DNA from 3 places in the Lysinibacillus sp. FSL W7-1291 genome. Region 3 is predicted to be linked to each of the others. Evidence: a T-box and tRNA genes for the amino acid it is inferred to sense, from the RefSeq annotation. Region 3 holds a T-box; the other regions hold tRNA genes.
What was found. The T-box of region 3 lies ahead of argS (arginine--tRNA ligase). A T-box ahead of a tRNA ligase gene usually reads a tRNA of that ligase, here a tRNA-Arg.

Region 1 (4,684 bases), 1.5 Mb from region 3:
TTGATATTCGTTTTTGGCGCATTAATTTTCACATTTTCAATATAAATAGCACCATCTGTTACATCTTCCAGCATATTGATGCATCGTAAAAATGTACTTTTGCCTGAGCCAGATGGTCCAATCACACAAACAACTTGTTTCTCTTGGATTTCATAATCAATGCCTTTTAATACTTCAAGCTTTCCGAAATATTTGTGTAGGTTTTCAATTTTTATCATCTTGCTTCCCGCCCTTCTGCCTTAGCTTTACGAGGGACATAACTATTGCTAAATCGTTTCTCGATAAATGCCACGATCTTCGTTACACCATATGTTAAAACTAAATAGAGTAGTGCAGCAACGATGTACGGTTCCCAGAAGCGGAAGCTTGCACCTGCTACTACCTTACTTGCGTATAAAATATCTGGTGCTGCAATAACTGTTACTAATGAAGAATCTTTTAATAATGCGATAAATTCGTTCCCTAATGGTGGAATCATACGTCTAAATGCCTGTGGTAAAATGACCTTACGCATCGCTTGGTTATGTGTTAACCCTAAAGAACGAGCTGCCTCCATTTGCCCCTTTGCAATACTTTGAATACCTGCACGGAAAATTTCCGCATTGTAAGCAGCACAGTTTAATACGAGCGCTGTAATCCCTGACACCATATATCCTAAAGAATGACCAAAAATTGTTGGAATAACTGCTAAGTGAATTAATAAAATTTGCACAAGCATTGGTGTTCCACGGAATAAATCGATATATAATTTTGATGGCCAATAAATCCATTTTTTACTCGATAATTTTCCTAGGCCTAAAAATAGTCCTAATAGAATACCTCCAAAATAACCACTAAGTGTCAAAATAATTGTTACGCCAATACCCCGTATAAACATATCTCGGTAGTTCCAGACAATGTCCCAGCGTAAGTCAAAGATGTCCATCCGAAAACCCCATTTCCCCTTTAAAGTGAATGAGCCGCTAGCATACTAGGGGCGTCATCATTCATTTATTACTTGAAATCAGAACCTGTAATTTCTTTTAATTTACCGTTTTCTTTAATCTTTTTAAGACCTTCATTTAATTTATCTAATAGCTCTTTGTTTCCTTTTTGAACCATAAAGCCATAATATTCTTTTTCAAATGCATCATCTTCGATTACTTTTAGTTTTTGATCTGGATGCGCTTTAATGTATTCGTAAACTACCGCATTGTCTCCAATAGCTGCATCAACGTTACCGTTTAACATCTCTTGAATTGCGATTGGTTGACTTTCAAACGCCATAATATTTGTACTTGCTTCCCCTTGTAGCTTTTTCGCCGCCATATGACCTGTAGCATTAATTTGTACTGATACCTTTTTATCTTTTAGTTCAGCTAGAGATTTAATTTTTGAATCTTCTTTTACAACAATCAATAATTGAGACTCATAATAAGGCTCTGTAAAATCAAATGATTCTTTACGCTCTTCAGTAATTGTGATTCCTGAAGCACCAATATCTGTTTCACCGTTTTTAATTGTTTGGAAAACTGGCTCCCAACCAATGTTATTCCAGTCAACTTCAAAGTCCATTTCATCAGCAATAGCTTTTAAAACATCGACATCAATCCCCACAATTTTCCCTGAATCGTCAACAGATTCAAATGGTGCGAAAGTTGCCTCTGTACCAACTTTATATATTTTCTTACCATCTTCTGAAGATGAGCTTCCTGAAGATGCACCATCCTTTGTACCACATCCTGCAAGTGCTAATGTTAATGCTGCAACCATCATCAGTAGCATCCAACCTGTTTTCTTCATTGTATTTCCCCCTATTTCAATAATTTTCCGAAATGCGTATTATTTTTCGCAATTCGGAAATGTTAGACTATTAGGTCAATTATATTAATATTATAGTATTTAGACAACAACTTTTCGCATAAAACTAAATATTTTTTCATATTAATTTATAATAAACTTATATAATTAGAAGAAACATGTATAAATAACAAGAAATCTAATCTAAAATTAATATATATACACTACAATCCACACCAAATTTCGATAAATTTAGGCAAAAAAAAAGAATCCCCTCAGATAGGATTCTTTTTTTCGACTATTTCTAGTCTTCACGTACAGTATGTCCACTAAAAAATAATTTGGAGTTATTGCTTTTTTGAAGGTTTGAAAGGAATAAATAGGGGAATAATGCCAAATAGGACAGTATTGCACCTATATCTCCCTCTCGATCTCCGCTAAGCAGGCTGCTAAACTACTTATTAGGAGATGAGCTATAACAAGTCTATCTATATTCAGTAAAATGGCGCCCTCGGAGGGAATCGAACCCCCAGTGCAAGAACCGGAATCTTACGTGTTATCCATTACACCACGAGGGCAAAGGCACAAAAAAAAAGTACTCACTCTAGGCTTACGAAAAGCATGATGTAGATAACCCTCATTTTTTGAAGCATACCTGCAAAATAGTGTACTGTACTTTAAACTTATAACCTCAATTATTATACAAGCCTATCACATATAATTCAACCATAGAATGCAAAAACATTTTATTTTTTTTATTTCACTTTAGCAGGGTTAATATTTGACCTTCCCTGACTATAATGTGTATGATAAGGATACAGCTGAAATAACAATGGAAATTTTCAGCAAAGGTATTCGAATTTAGTTTTTTAAGGAGGATTTAACATGAATTTAATTCCTACAGTTATTGAACAAACAAGTCGCGGTGAACGTGCATATGACATTTATTCACGTCTACTTAAAGACCGTATTATTCTTTTAGGAAGCGCTATTGATGACAATGTGGCTAACTCCATTGTTGCACAACTTCTTTTCCTACAAGCGGAAGATCCAGATAAAGATATCTCTCTTTACATTAATTCACCAGGTGGATCAATTACGGCTGGTATGGCTATTTATGACACAATGCAAATCATTAAACCACAAGTTCAAACAATTTGTATTGGTATGGCTGCATCAATGGGTGCTTTCTTACTAGCTGCTGGTGAGCCTGGTAAACGTTTTGCATTACCAAATGCAGAAGTAATGATTCACCAACCACTAGGTGGCGCACAAGGTCAAGCGACAGAAATTGAAATTGCTGCTAAACGTATTTTATTCTTACGTGAAAAATTAAATGGCATTTTATCTGAACGCACAGGCCAACCACTTGAAGTCATTGCTAGAGACACAGATCGTGATAATTTCATGACTGCTGAACGTGCTAAAGAATATGGTTTAATCGATCACATTATGCACCGTAGCGATAATAAATAAAAATGAGAAGGCATCACAGACTCGCTCTGTGATGCCTTTCGTGTTGTTGAAAAAAGGTGATGTCAACGGCAGAAACAGCCATTTTGAAAGGCGAGGGGTTGATTTCCGTTCCGCCAGCGTCCTTTCCAGGGGGTGTCCGCTGATCACTGCATTCGCTCCAGGGGCTCCTCTAGGACGCTAATCCCCTAGGAGTGACGCTGGCTCCACTCCCATCAACCATTCTGCAAAAGTGTCTTTTCCTGAACAAAATAGCCCTTTATTTATATTATTAGAAAGAGGATAGGCTCTTATTTTCAATGCGGAGAAGTGATGGATGACAACACTTCTCCATAAAGCGTAGTGAATACCTTCACTTTATTTGAAAACCTTTCTAAAAAGAAACATTTTTATGAATTGGGGTGGAAGGCTACTTGACTCCCGTGGGATAGCGAGACAGGCGAGCCTCTAAACGGAGCGGTAGCGGAGGAAGCTGCTCGGCGCTCGCCCACAGGAAAGCAAGTAGCCTGCAATGGAAATCCATTTTCACCTTTCACAAAAACGCTATGGATGGTTTTGTTTTTCAACACTATGAAGGCATCACAGATTTGCTCTGTGATGCCTTTTGTGTTCAATGAATGTTAGTCTTCATTTTCGATAATTGTAGCCAATGCTGTAACCGCTTGCTCCGCATCGCTGCCGTCACTACTTAAAGTAACTTCAGTGCCTTTAGCGACTGCTAAGCTCATGACACCCATAATGGATTTGGCATTTACTTTTTTCTCGTCTTTTTCCAGAAAGATATCCGCACTAAAACGATTTGCTTCCTGCACAAATAGTGCTGCTTGTCTAGCTTGTAGTCCTAATTTTAATTTGACCTGGACTCTTCTCTCAATCATACTCAAAACTCCCCTTCACTACCGTTCATCTATTAGTTTTATCTTACCTCACTTACTAGCAAAAGAACAATAAGCGATTACGCATGACATTCATACCTGAAAAGTATGAAAACTTAACCACCTATTTTTTCACCGCGTCTTAATGCATCAGCAATCTCATCAATTTTTCTCAATCGATGGTTAACACCTGATTTACTAACCGTTCCACTTGATACCATTTCACCAAGCTCTTTTAATGTCACATCCTGATATTCTACCCGTAGACGTGCTATTTCACGTAGCTTTTCTGGTAGCTGATCCAGACCAATTGAATTTTCAATAAATCGAATATTCTCTACCTGTCGTAATGCTGCACCAATAGTTTTGTTTAAGTTGGCTGTTTCACAGTTCACAATACGGTTGACGCTATTTCGCATATCTCGCAATATGCGCACATCCTCAAACTTCATCATGGCCTGATGTGCACCAACAATATTAAGGAAATCTGAAATTTTCTCTGCTTCCTTTAAATAGGTGACAAAACCTTTTTTTCGTTCAATTGTTTTGGCATTAAG
Region 2 (4,684 bases), 990 kb from region 3:
CAAGTTACTACTTCTTCATATAGAGTTAGGGTTCCTTCTCTTTAATTCCTTCAAATGTGAGAAATTCGTACGCAAATCACGCTATAAATTATATAAAGGCACTGTTTGGGAACGTTTAAACCGTCGTTTCAGTACCGTATACCCTTCAAAAAGTCGTAACAGACATATAGACGAAAAAGCCTAATACTGGATTTATATAATGGTGAGATTATTGCTTTAGCATATCAAAATGCCCGACACTCGATTTTGTGATGGGTTAGTGCTCCTAATCATTCATGAACGTGTAAAATACCATACGACCATTCACTCAGATCAAGCGTGGCATTATCAACATAATTCGTGGGTGCAAACATTAAAACAAAACAAGATTTTCCAAAGCATATCTCGTAAAACAACTTGTGCAGACAATGCCGCAATGGAGAACTTCTTTGATTTACTCAAACAAGAAATATATGACGGGGAAGAATGAATCTCCTATGAAGCGTTAAAAAAGAAAATAGAGAAGTTTATCGATTACTACAATAATGAACGAATTAAAACAAAAACTGGCTGGCTTGAGCCAGTAAATTACCGAACTCATGCCAGCCAATTAGCTGCATAACTAAAACTTTAACATTAAAAGGTCACTACCTTTGGATGTGACTTATAATGATTAATCAAATTCTACAGTGTCTTGCACTACTGATACCTTATAAACATTTTTAGTATTAATTAATACCGTTTTATAATTTTCTGTTTCAGTAAATGAATACCAGGACTTCTCATTGAATCCATTAGTAATTTCTTCTGCAAAAGTTTCTTGTCCAATATTAGTCTTGATTTTATATTCTTCTTCACGACTTTCTTCAAAGTAAAACTTTACAGTATATTCATAATCCATTAACCAACACCCCCCATCTATCTATATCATGGGACAAGTGGGATGGAAGTAATCAACGCTTTTAATAAAACTTGATAATATCAATTCACACTGTTTTTTGCGAACTTCTCTGGTATTAAGAAATTCATTTTCTTACTTATTTATTTTTATGAGTTAACAAAATAAAAACCACACTCTTTTTTGAATGTGGCTTTAGTATTTATTCATTAAAAAAATCACCTTTGAAAAAAGGTTTTATTCCAACTTCTCTAAATAAATATTTTATTGGATGGCAATCATTGACCAAATTTCTGTTGGGAATTAAAATTTCCTCCCTGAGTTCTTTAAATATTTCTGGATTAATTTCCGGAAACCATTCTTCATAACTCAAATGTTTATCTTTCTCTATCAGAAGTAAATAAACAACAATTATTTCAAACATATAAGGAAATTCTCGTTTAATATTTTGATAGTTATCTAACAATGAAGTTATATAGTCCTCAAAATTAAAAAATTTTGCTCCTTTTTCATTGTTATATTGTAAACGTTCCTTTTCAGGTTTAAAGACAAAAGTCGATTGATTATACCAGTTACCTAACATGCATGTAAAAAGTAGTAATGCATATTTTTTAGTTTCTTGATCCTCATCATTAAAATATTTAAAATATTCATCGTAAATATAACTCTTGGCAGTGGTAAAATACCCAATTTCAATCCCAGAAATAGTTTGTTTCACATTTTGTATAATTTTATTATTTCCCATCCCATAGTCACTTTCTTTAAAAATTTCCATAATATAGATTGTAACATAAATTTAAAATACAGGGAACATTGATACTATAATCCAATCATACTTTGAATATGACCCTGACCATGAACTCCCTTTTTGAATTGCAACCCTAACTCTTTGTCCTTCTTTAAACGAAACAAATTCTTTTGTATAACGATCTTTAACTGTAGGATCTTTTATCAATTCGTCTGTTCCATTTTAATTTCTTTGTTCACCATGTTTACATTTTGTTTACCTAATTTATTTTTTATATGTTATTCTATGCGATTCTTAAAAATATTAATATAAACAAAAAAAGCGCTCAAAACCTATTGTTCATAAGGTTTCAAGCGCTTTTCAATTTGGTTAAAAATTAACCTTTGATTTGTTATTGACGTCCCAGGAGGGATTCGAACCCCCGACCGACGGCTTAGAAGGCCGTTGCTCTATCCAGCTGAGCTACTGAGACATGGTGTCGTTTCTATGTATTTCATAGGAAGGACAATACTTATTATATGTACTTTATGGCATAATGTCAACATTAATTTTACTATGTAGGCAAGGTTTGCCTCATATTGTTCATCATATGTTGCCACAGCTTCGATTATACCATGTCTTACTCCTCTCAAGAAGACGAATATGAAAATATTTGCTACACTATTGGCGATAAAAAATTGTGAGGTATGTAGATGTTTAAGGATTCGGTCGTTGTTGTTACAGGTGGCGCACAAGGGATTGGCAAAGGGATTGTACTTGCATATGCACGGCATGGCGCAAAGGTGGTAATTGCTGATTTAAATGACGGTTTAGGTCAACAATTAGAACAGGATATGCTTGCACAAGGCTACGTTGTTTTATTTGTTCAAACAGATGTAACGAAGGAACAGGATATCGTTCAGTTAATGCAACGAGCTGTTGAGCAATATGGGACTATTCATATTTTAATTAATAATGCTGGGCAGTTTCAGCATATCTCTCCTTATGATGTGACGTTTGAGGAGTGGAATCATCTACTACACACAAATTTAACGAGTGCCTTTTTCTGTGCCAGAGAGGCTGCGAAGGTGATGAGGCGCAATGTGAAAGGTGGTTCGATTGTTTCGTTAGCATCTACACGGGCTGAGATGTCAGAACCTAATACAGAAGCCTACGCGGCTACAAAAGGTGGTATTGTGGCGTTAACACATGCTTTAGCGCGGTCTTTAGGTCCTGATCAAATCACGGTGAATTGTATTTCGCCTGGCTGGATTGAAACAGGCGATTATGAGGCACTTCGACCAGTCGATCATGTACAGCATTTATCAGGAAGGGTTGGTGTGCCTGAAGATATCGCACAGGCTTGTCTCTATTTAACAAACCCCGTAAATAATTTTGTGACAGGCATTAATCTTACGGTCGATGGCGGCATGACAAAGAAAATGATGTATGAAGAGTAGTTTTGTCATTTGCTCTTCCTTACTTGTTCTTCATACCCAGAGTTTCCTTAGAGTATGCTACTGTAGGAGAAAGAACAAGAAGGAGTGAAGCCTTGTCCCCCTATTCAAATGGTTTTTCATTAAGCCAGCTGTATCAAGCCCCCTCTACTCAATATATGGCACTGATTCGTCACTTTTTACATGCACATGATTACCGGCGCTGTATCAGTAAAGCCGAAGCTGATTTTATGGCGATGAATCGCTTACTTTGGATAGAGCATGTCAATTGGACGCGAATGACGATTATTAGCATTGTCTTCAATTTACCTGATCTTCCTTTTGTGCAGCAGCGTCTGTTACGAAATGCGACTGATTTAGGAAATTGTCTACGTCCCTTTTACGGCGACTCTATAGCAGATCGATATACAGCATTAATTAAAGAACATCTGCTGCTGGCTGCTCAATTAGTGACAGCTGCTTCTAAAGGAGATGCTACCATAGCGGAAGCAAAAGAGAAGGAATGGTATCGCAATGCAGATGATATTGCGCTATTTTTGCATACGATTAATCCTTACTTAAGTAGAGAGGCTGTCCAAAAAATGTTTTATACGCATTTAGCTTTAACGAAAAATGAAGCCGTGACGATGATCCAGAAAGATTATCAAGCTGATATAGACGTTTTTGATGAAATTGAAGCAGAAGCTCTAGCCATGTCAGATATGATTGCTGGCGCCATTGTGATGCAATTTTGTTATCTTTTTTAATGTAAAAATCCCATTTATTTGCGTTCAACTACTGGTGGAAAAACTTTCGCTACTTTGTTTTTAGCAAAATGAGCAATAGGCTGCGTTCCCTGAAAATTCCCCTTCATAAAAGAAGCTAATGTATTACTGTGAATCGTTGCGCTTGCCCGCTGTAATTCCCATGGTGAGTGGTGGATATCAATTCGAAAAAGGGTATCCTTCCACTTGGCCCATGAATGATAACGTTCTACAATCCATTGGTCAAAATTAGTATTCGTGTGATCTTCTATTGTATAAGTAACCCTTAATCTTTCGTCACAGGCTTTGTAATGGCTTGTATATGAAAAGTGATTTTCTCTTTGTTTTGCTAAGATTTTGGAGAAGCGGTATGGTAAACTACCTAATGCCGTGATTTTTGACACGAAATAATTCGTGACATCTAAATGAAAAAAATAGATGCCTTTCATGCCGTTATACTCTACATATGTTCGGACATTCAATTGTAAATAGATATTCATCCCAGGAATGGTTGGTAGAAATCGTAGTCGATGTCGATGAACTTTAAAAAAGACAGCACTTAGCCAAGCATTTTGTTCAAAGAGTTCAAGTTTTAGTTCCTCAGGTAGATGTTTTTCTAACTCTTTGGGGTCTATGGGCCAGTGTAAAAATAGAACATCTTGCCATGTCTGTGTCATCATCCACATAGAAAAACTCCTTTCTAACTACTAGCTTTTCCTAGAAAGGAGTTATTCAAACAACTGGACTATTGATCTTGCTCAGCATATTCTATTTCAACATACCGATAATATAAATTTCGTAATTCAGATTCTTTAAATAAGCCTAAATGGTTTTTAAATTGAGGATGAACCATTATCCCATGAGCTCGTAACTCTTTGAC
Region 3 (4,684 bases):
TCTTTTGCAGAGGGAGAATATCTTTCAGCTAAATCCATGAAGTAGAGTTGGACAGTTGCATTAACAGCATATAGCATGACAGCCATTAACATAATAGTCAGTAGCCCTAACCACATAGAGGACATCGTAAAATACAGAGTAAATAAGATAATGGCCTGAATAATGAACGTATAGCGCAATTTACCTAAACCGTTATGCTGAGCAATCTTGCCAGCTAAAAGATTACTAAAGATTGAAAAGAAGCCATAGATTAAGAGAACAATACCTATGTATTTCGTTTCAATACCAAGTTTTTGTTGTAAAATGGGCGTAATAAAAGTATAGATTGTGTATGTTCCAGCAATCGTAAAAACAGGAATGAAGAATGCTAGAATGATTTTAGGTTGCTTAAATAAACTTAATTGCTCTGATAGTGAACTTTTTGTTGCTTTGATATTTCGAGGTAGCACAAACATGCTGATGATAAAGGCAATCCCGCCTAAAGCTGCCGTTAACCAAAATGTCATGTGCCAATTACTCCATTGTCCAACCATTGTTCCTAGAGGTACACCCATGACGTTGGCAATGGTAAAGCCCGCAAATATGAAAGCAATGATAGAGGATCTTTTTTCTTTTGGCATACTATCATTCGCTATGGACATGGCTAATGCTGTAAGCACGCCGCTGACAACAGCCGTAACAACTCTGGAAGTTATTAAAATACCATAGGAACTAGAGAGGGCACTTACAATATTTCCGAGTATAAAGAGGGAAATCAATACTAACATGAGTGGATATTTTGCAAATCTACTAACAAAACCGGTTAGGATGGGTGTACCAATCGCATAGGCGATAGCAAATCCAGAAATCAAGGAACCAGCTGTGGCAATTGGTATACTTAAATCTGTAGAGACCTCCGTTAATAATCCTACAATAACAAATTCACTTGTTCCCATGACAAACGTTAATAAGGTTAATGTGAAGGCTAAAATTTTATGTTTATTGCTAAATGCATTTTCTTTATTCATAATCAAAAAACATCACTCCTTTATATCAATATATCGAGAAATTTCGATATATTGTGCAAATGTCTATAGCGTATCTATTTATCGTGAATAATCGATATGGCATTTTAAACAGAAACCCAATTTTAATCATTTTGGGTATCTGATACAAGAAACGAGGCAATTTGATGAATCGTTTCTTCTTTTAATTTATAATATGTCCATTGACCATGACGAAAAGATTCGAGAAGTCCAGCCTTTTGCATCATATTTAAGTAGTGAGAAACGGTTGATTGAGAAGTTTTAGCTTTCTCCTGAATATCACCAACACATACGCCTCCTTCGATACTCACTTTTGGGAAATGTTCCTCAGGTTCCTTCAGCCACTGTAAGATGTTTAGCCTAGTCTCGTTTGATAACGCTTTGAAAATTTCAATTGGTTCCATATCGCAATGATATATCGAATTATCTCGATATGTCAATTGCTAAGTATCGACATTATATTTTAAAAATGGTTGACGCCAATAAGGAAATCCTGTAATATATGTCAAAATCATAGAAAAATTCGATGAAGAAGAGAGTAATTGATGGACAACTGGCAAGCGAGTTAGGGGTGGTGTGAGCCTAATGCAGAAACCATGAATGAAGCGCACTTTGGAGAAGATTCTCGAACAAGTAGTAGAGAATAGCGGGGCGTCACCTCGTTAACAATGGAAAGTGGTCATATTAAATGGCAACTAGAGTGGTACCACGGGATTATAATGCTCTCGTCTCTAATTTTAGAGACGGGGGCTTTTTTATTTGGACAGGAGGAGGATCAAGATGAATAAACAAATCGCTGAAAGTATGGCAGAAGTAGTAAATCATCAATTAACAGCAGATGATATTGCGTCATTATTAGAAAAACCAAAAAGCTCGGAGCTAGGGGACGTGGCATTTCCTTGTTTTACCTTAGCAAAAAGATGGAAAAAGTCACCACAAACTATTGCAGCGGATATAGCAAGTCAATTAAACAATGACAATATCCAGCGTGTGCAAGCTGTTGGAGGCTATGTCAATATTTTTCTAGATCAACAAAAAGCGACGCAACAAGTGCTAAGCAACATCATGCAAGCAAAACAATCATATGGAACTAATCAAACGGGGATGGGAGCTGTCGTCCTAGATTTTTCATCTCCTAATATTGCGAAGCCATTCTCGATGGGGCATTTACGTTCAACAGTCATTGGGAATGCTTTAGCCAATATGGCAGAAAAAAATGGTTATCAAGCGATTCGCATCAATCATTTAGGGGACTGGGGTACACAGTTCGGTAAGCTTATTGTGGCTTATCAACATTGGGGTGATAAGCAAGCCATTACCGCGTCACCAATTGTGGAGCTATTAAAGATTTATGTGCAGTTTCATGAAGAGGCAGAGCAAGACCCAGCACTGATTGAACAGGCACGTGCCGCCTTTAAAGCATTGGAGGATGGCGATGCAGAGGCACTGGCATTATGGCAATGGTTCCGAGATGTATCATTAGTAGAATTTCAATCAATATACGAGTTGCTAGGAATTCACTTTGATGCTTTTACAGGAGAAGCCTTTTACAATGACAAAATGATGCCTGTTGTGACAGAACTACAAGAAAAAGGGCTCCTAGTGGAATCAGATGGGGCGTATGTTGTGGAGATGGAGGAAATGCCCCCATGCTTAATGACGAAAACAGATGGAGCCACGCTTTATGCGACACGCGATTTAGCTGCTGCCCTGTATCGCCAACAGCATTACCAGCCAGAAAAGATTTTCTACGTTGTTGGCAATGAGCAATCCCTCCATTTTAAACAACTTTTTCAAGTCATCGAAAAAATGGGCTATGCTTGGGCCAAAAATCTACAGCACGTCCCATTTGGGATGATGCTCAAGGATGGCAAAAAAATGTCGACCCGTAAAGGCAAAGTGGTGTTATTAGCAGATGTGCTAGCAGAGGCCATTGCGACGGCGAAGCGTAATATCGAAGAGAAAAATCCCCATCTTCCTAACAAGGAGCGAGTAGCCCAGCAAGTTGGGGTTGGCGCAGTTATATTTAATGATTTGAAATACCATCGCCTCAATGATATTGAATTTTCGATCGAGCAAATGATGAATTTTGAAGGTGAAACAGGTCCTTATGTACAGTATACGTATGCCCGTCTTTGCTCCATTTTAGAAAAAGCAAACGCCCCAGCTGAAGTGATGACCTTCCAGCCATTAGGAGAGCAGGCTTGGCCGATTGTTTTATTACTGGAGCAGTTTCCGAAAGTGGTAGCTACGTCTTTTGATCAGGCTGACCCGTCCCTAATAGCGAAATATGCCTTACAATTGGCCCGTTTATTGAATAAATATTATGCCCAACAGAAAATATTAGCGGATGATGAATATCAAGCGTCACGTCTAGCACTTTGTTCATGTGTTGCGATTGTCTTAAAAGAATCATTCGCCTTATTGGGCATTGAATTACCTGAAAATATGTGACATCTACTGAATCAAGATAAAAAACAGCCATTTTCAAGAAACTGTCCCAAGATTGACCGTCTATCGAAAACATGGTAAAAGGAGAGAGGAATAAATAAACAAACTCTTTCAGCAATGAATGTTGAGTGGCAGTAGAGAGGATATTGAACAAATGGCAAAAAAACAATGGACCCTTTCACTTATACTAGTGGTCATCAGTATATTTTTTGTTGCACTCAATATGAGACCTGCAGTAACAGGGATTGGCCCACTTTATAATGTACTGATGACATCCTTACATGTCTCCAATACAAGTATGAGTTTTCTGACATCCATCCCCGTTTTTTGTATGGGTTTATTTGCACCTTTGGCTGTACCGCTTCAGCGAAAGGTTGGCACGAAATCCGCCATAACATTTTTAGTGGCTATTCTCGTCCTTGCCAATGGACTACGCCTTTTACAAGAAAGCTACGCTTTGCTCATTGTGACAAGCTTTGCAGCAGGCTTAGCTATTGCGATGATTGGTCCTATTTTAAATGCCTTTATTAAGAAAAAGTTTCCACAGCGTTTTACGACTGTGATTGGCATTTATTCCTTCGGCATTGGCGTAGGTGCTACATTAAGTGCGGCCTTAACGGTGACATTTTATCAAATTTTCGGCAATAGCTGGACCGTCGCTCTGGGGATATGGGCTCTACTTGCATTAGGGGCGCTAGTTATTTGGTTATGGGCCATACCATCACAGCAAAATGAACAAGTTCTAAAGATAACGACGACTGAACATGCTCGTAATCCTTGGACATCTGGACGTGCTTGGGCGATCTTACTGTACTTTGGCTTACAAACCTCGCTGTTTTTTTCGATGATGGCGTGGCTTACACCGCTGTTGCAGGATAAAGGCTTATCACTAGAGACAGCAAGTGCTATGCTGACGTTTATGTCTATTGTGCAAATGATCGGCAATATTGCAGTGCCGATGCTCATGGAAAAATGGTCAAGTCGAATGGTATGGATACTGGCACTAGGCTTTGTAGGATTAATTGGTTTCACGCTATTATGGCTTACGTCAGGCGTCTATTTATGGCTTGCTGTTTTATTAATCGGCATTGTTCTAAGTGGTCTATTTCCGATTGGCTTATTGTTACCGCTGGATGAAGCCAAAAATGATCTGGAGGCTAATAGCTGGTCATCCATGGTGCTATCAGGTGGCTTTATGCTGAGTGCAA

Region 1: it has a tRNA-Arg gene. The T-box ahead of argS (arginine--tRNA ligase) is inferred to sense a tRNA for this amino acid. The anticodon was not compared.
Region 2: it has a tRNA-Arg gene. The T-box ahead of argS (arginine--tRNA ligase) is inferred to sense a tRNA for this amino acid. The anticodon was not compared.

What each region holds. Positions count from the first base shown of each region.
Region 1 is NZ_CP151994.1:3,708,694-3,713,377, forward strand. Features, by position in the region: gene NST76_RS17965 (amino acid ABC transporter ATP-binding protein) at 1-218, opposite strand, end outside; gene NST76_RS17970 (amino acid ABC transporter permease) at 215-925, opposite strand; gene NST76_RS17975 (basic amino acid ABC transporter substrate-binding protein) at 994-1,782, opposite strand; tRNA gene NST76_RS17980 (tRNA-Arg) at 2,283-2,357, opposite strand; gene clpP (ATP-dependent Clp endopeptidase proteolytic subunit ClpP) at 2,665-3,255, shown strand; gene NST76_RS17990 (HPr family phosphocarrier protein) at 3,873-4,130, opposite strand; gene whiA (DNA-binding protein WhiA) at 4,244-4,684, opposite strand, start outside.
Region 2 is NZ_CP151994.1:3,221,825-3,226,508, forward strand. Features, by position in the region: gene NST76_RS15595 (hypothetical protein) at 653-880, opposite strand; gene NST76_RS15600 (hypothetical protein) at 1,080-1,622, opposite strand; tRNA gene NST76_RS15605 (tRNA-Arg) at 2,024-2,097, opposite strand; gene NST76_RS15610 (glucose 1-dehydrogenase) at 2,318-3,064, shown strand; gene NST76_RS15615 (hypothetical protein) at 3,157-3,807, shown strand; gene NST76_RS15620 (DUF2071 domain-containing protein) at 3,822-4,490, opposite strand; gene NST76_RS15625 (DUF2639 domain-containing protein) at 4,550-4,684, opposite strand, start outside.
Region 3 is NZ_CP151994.1:2,227,190-2,231,873, forward strand. Features, by position in the region: gene NST76_RS10895 (MFS transporter) at 1-1,007, opposite strand, end outside; gene NST76_RS10900 (metalloregulator ArsR/SmtB family transcription factor) at 1,130-1,429, opposite strand; T-box leader at 1,543-1,761, shown strand; gene argS (arginine--tRNA ligase) at 1,800-3,479, shown strand; gene NST76_RS10910 (MFS transporter) at 3,631-4,684, shown strand, end outside.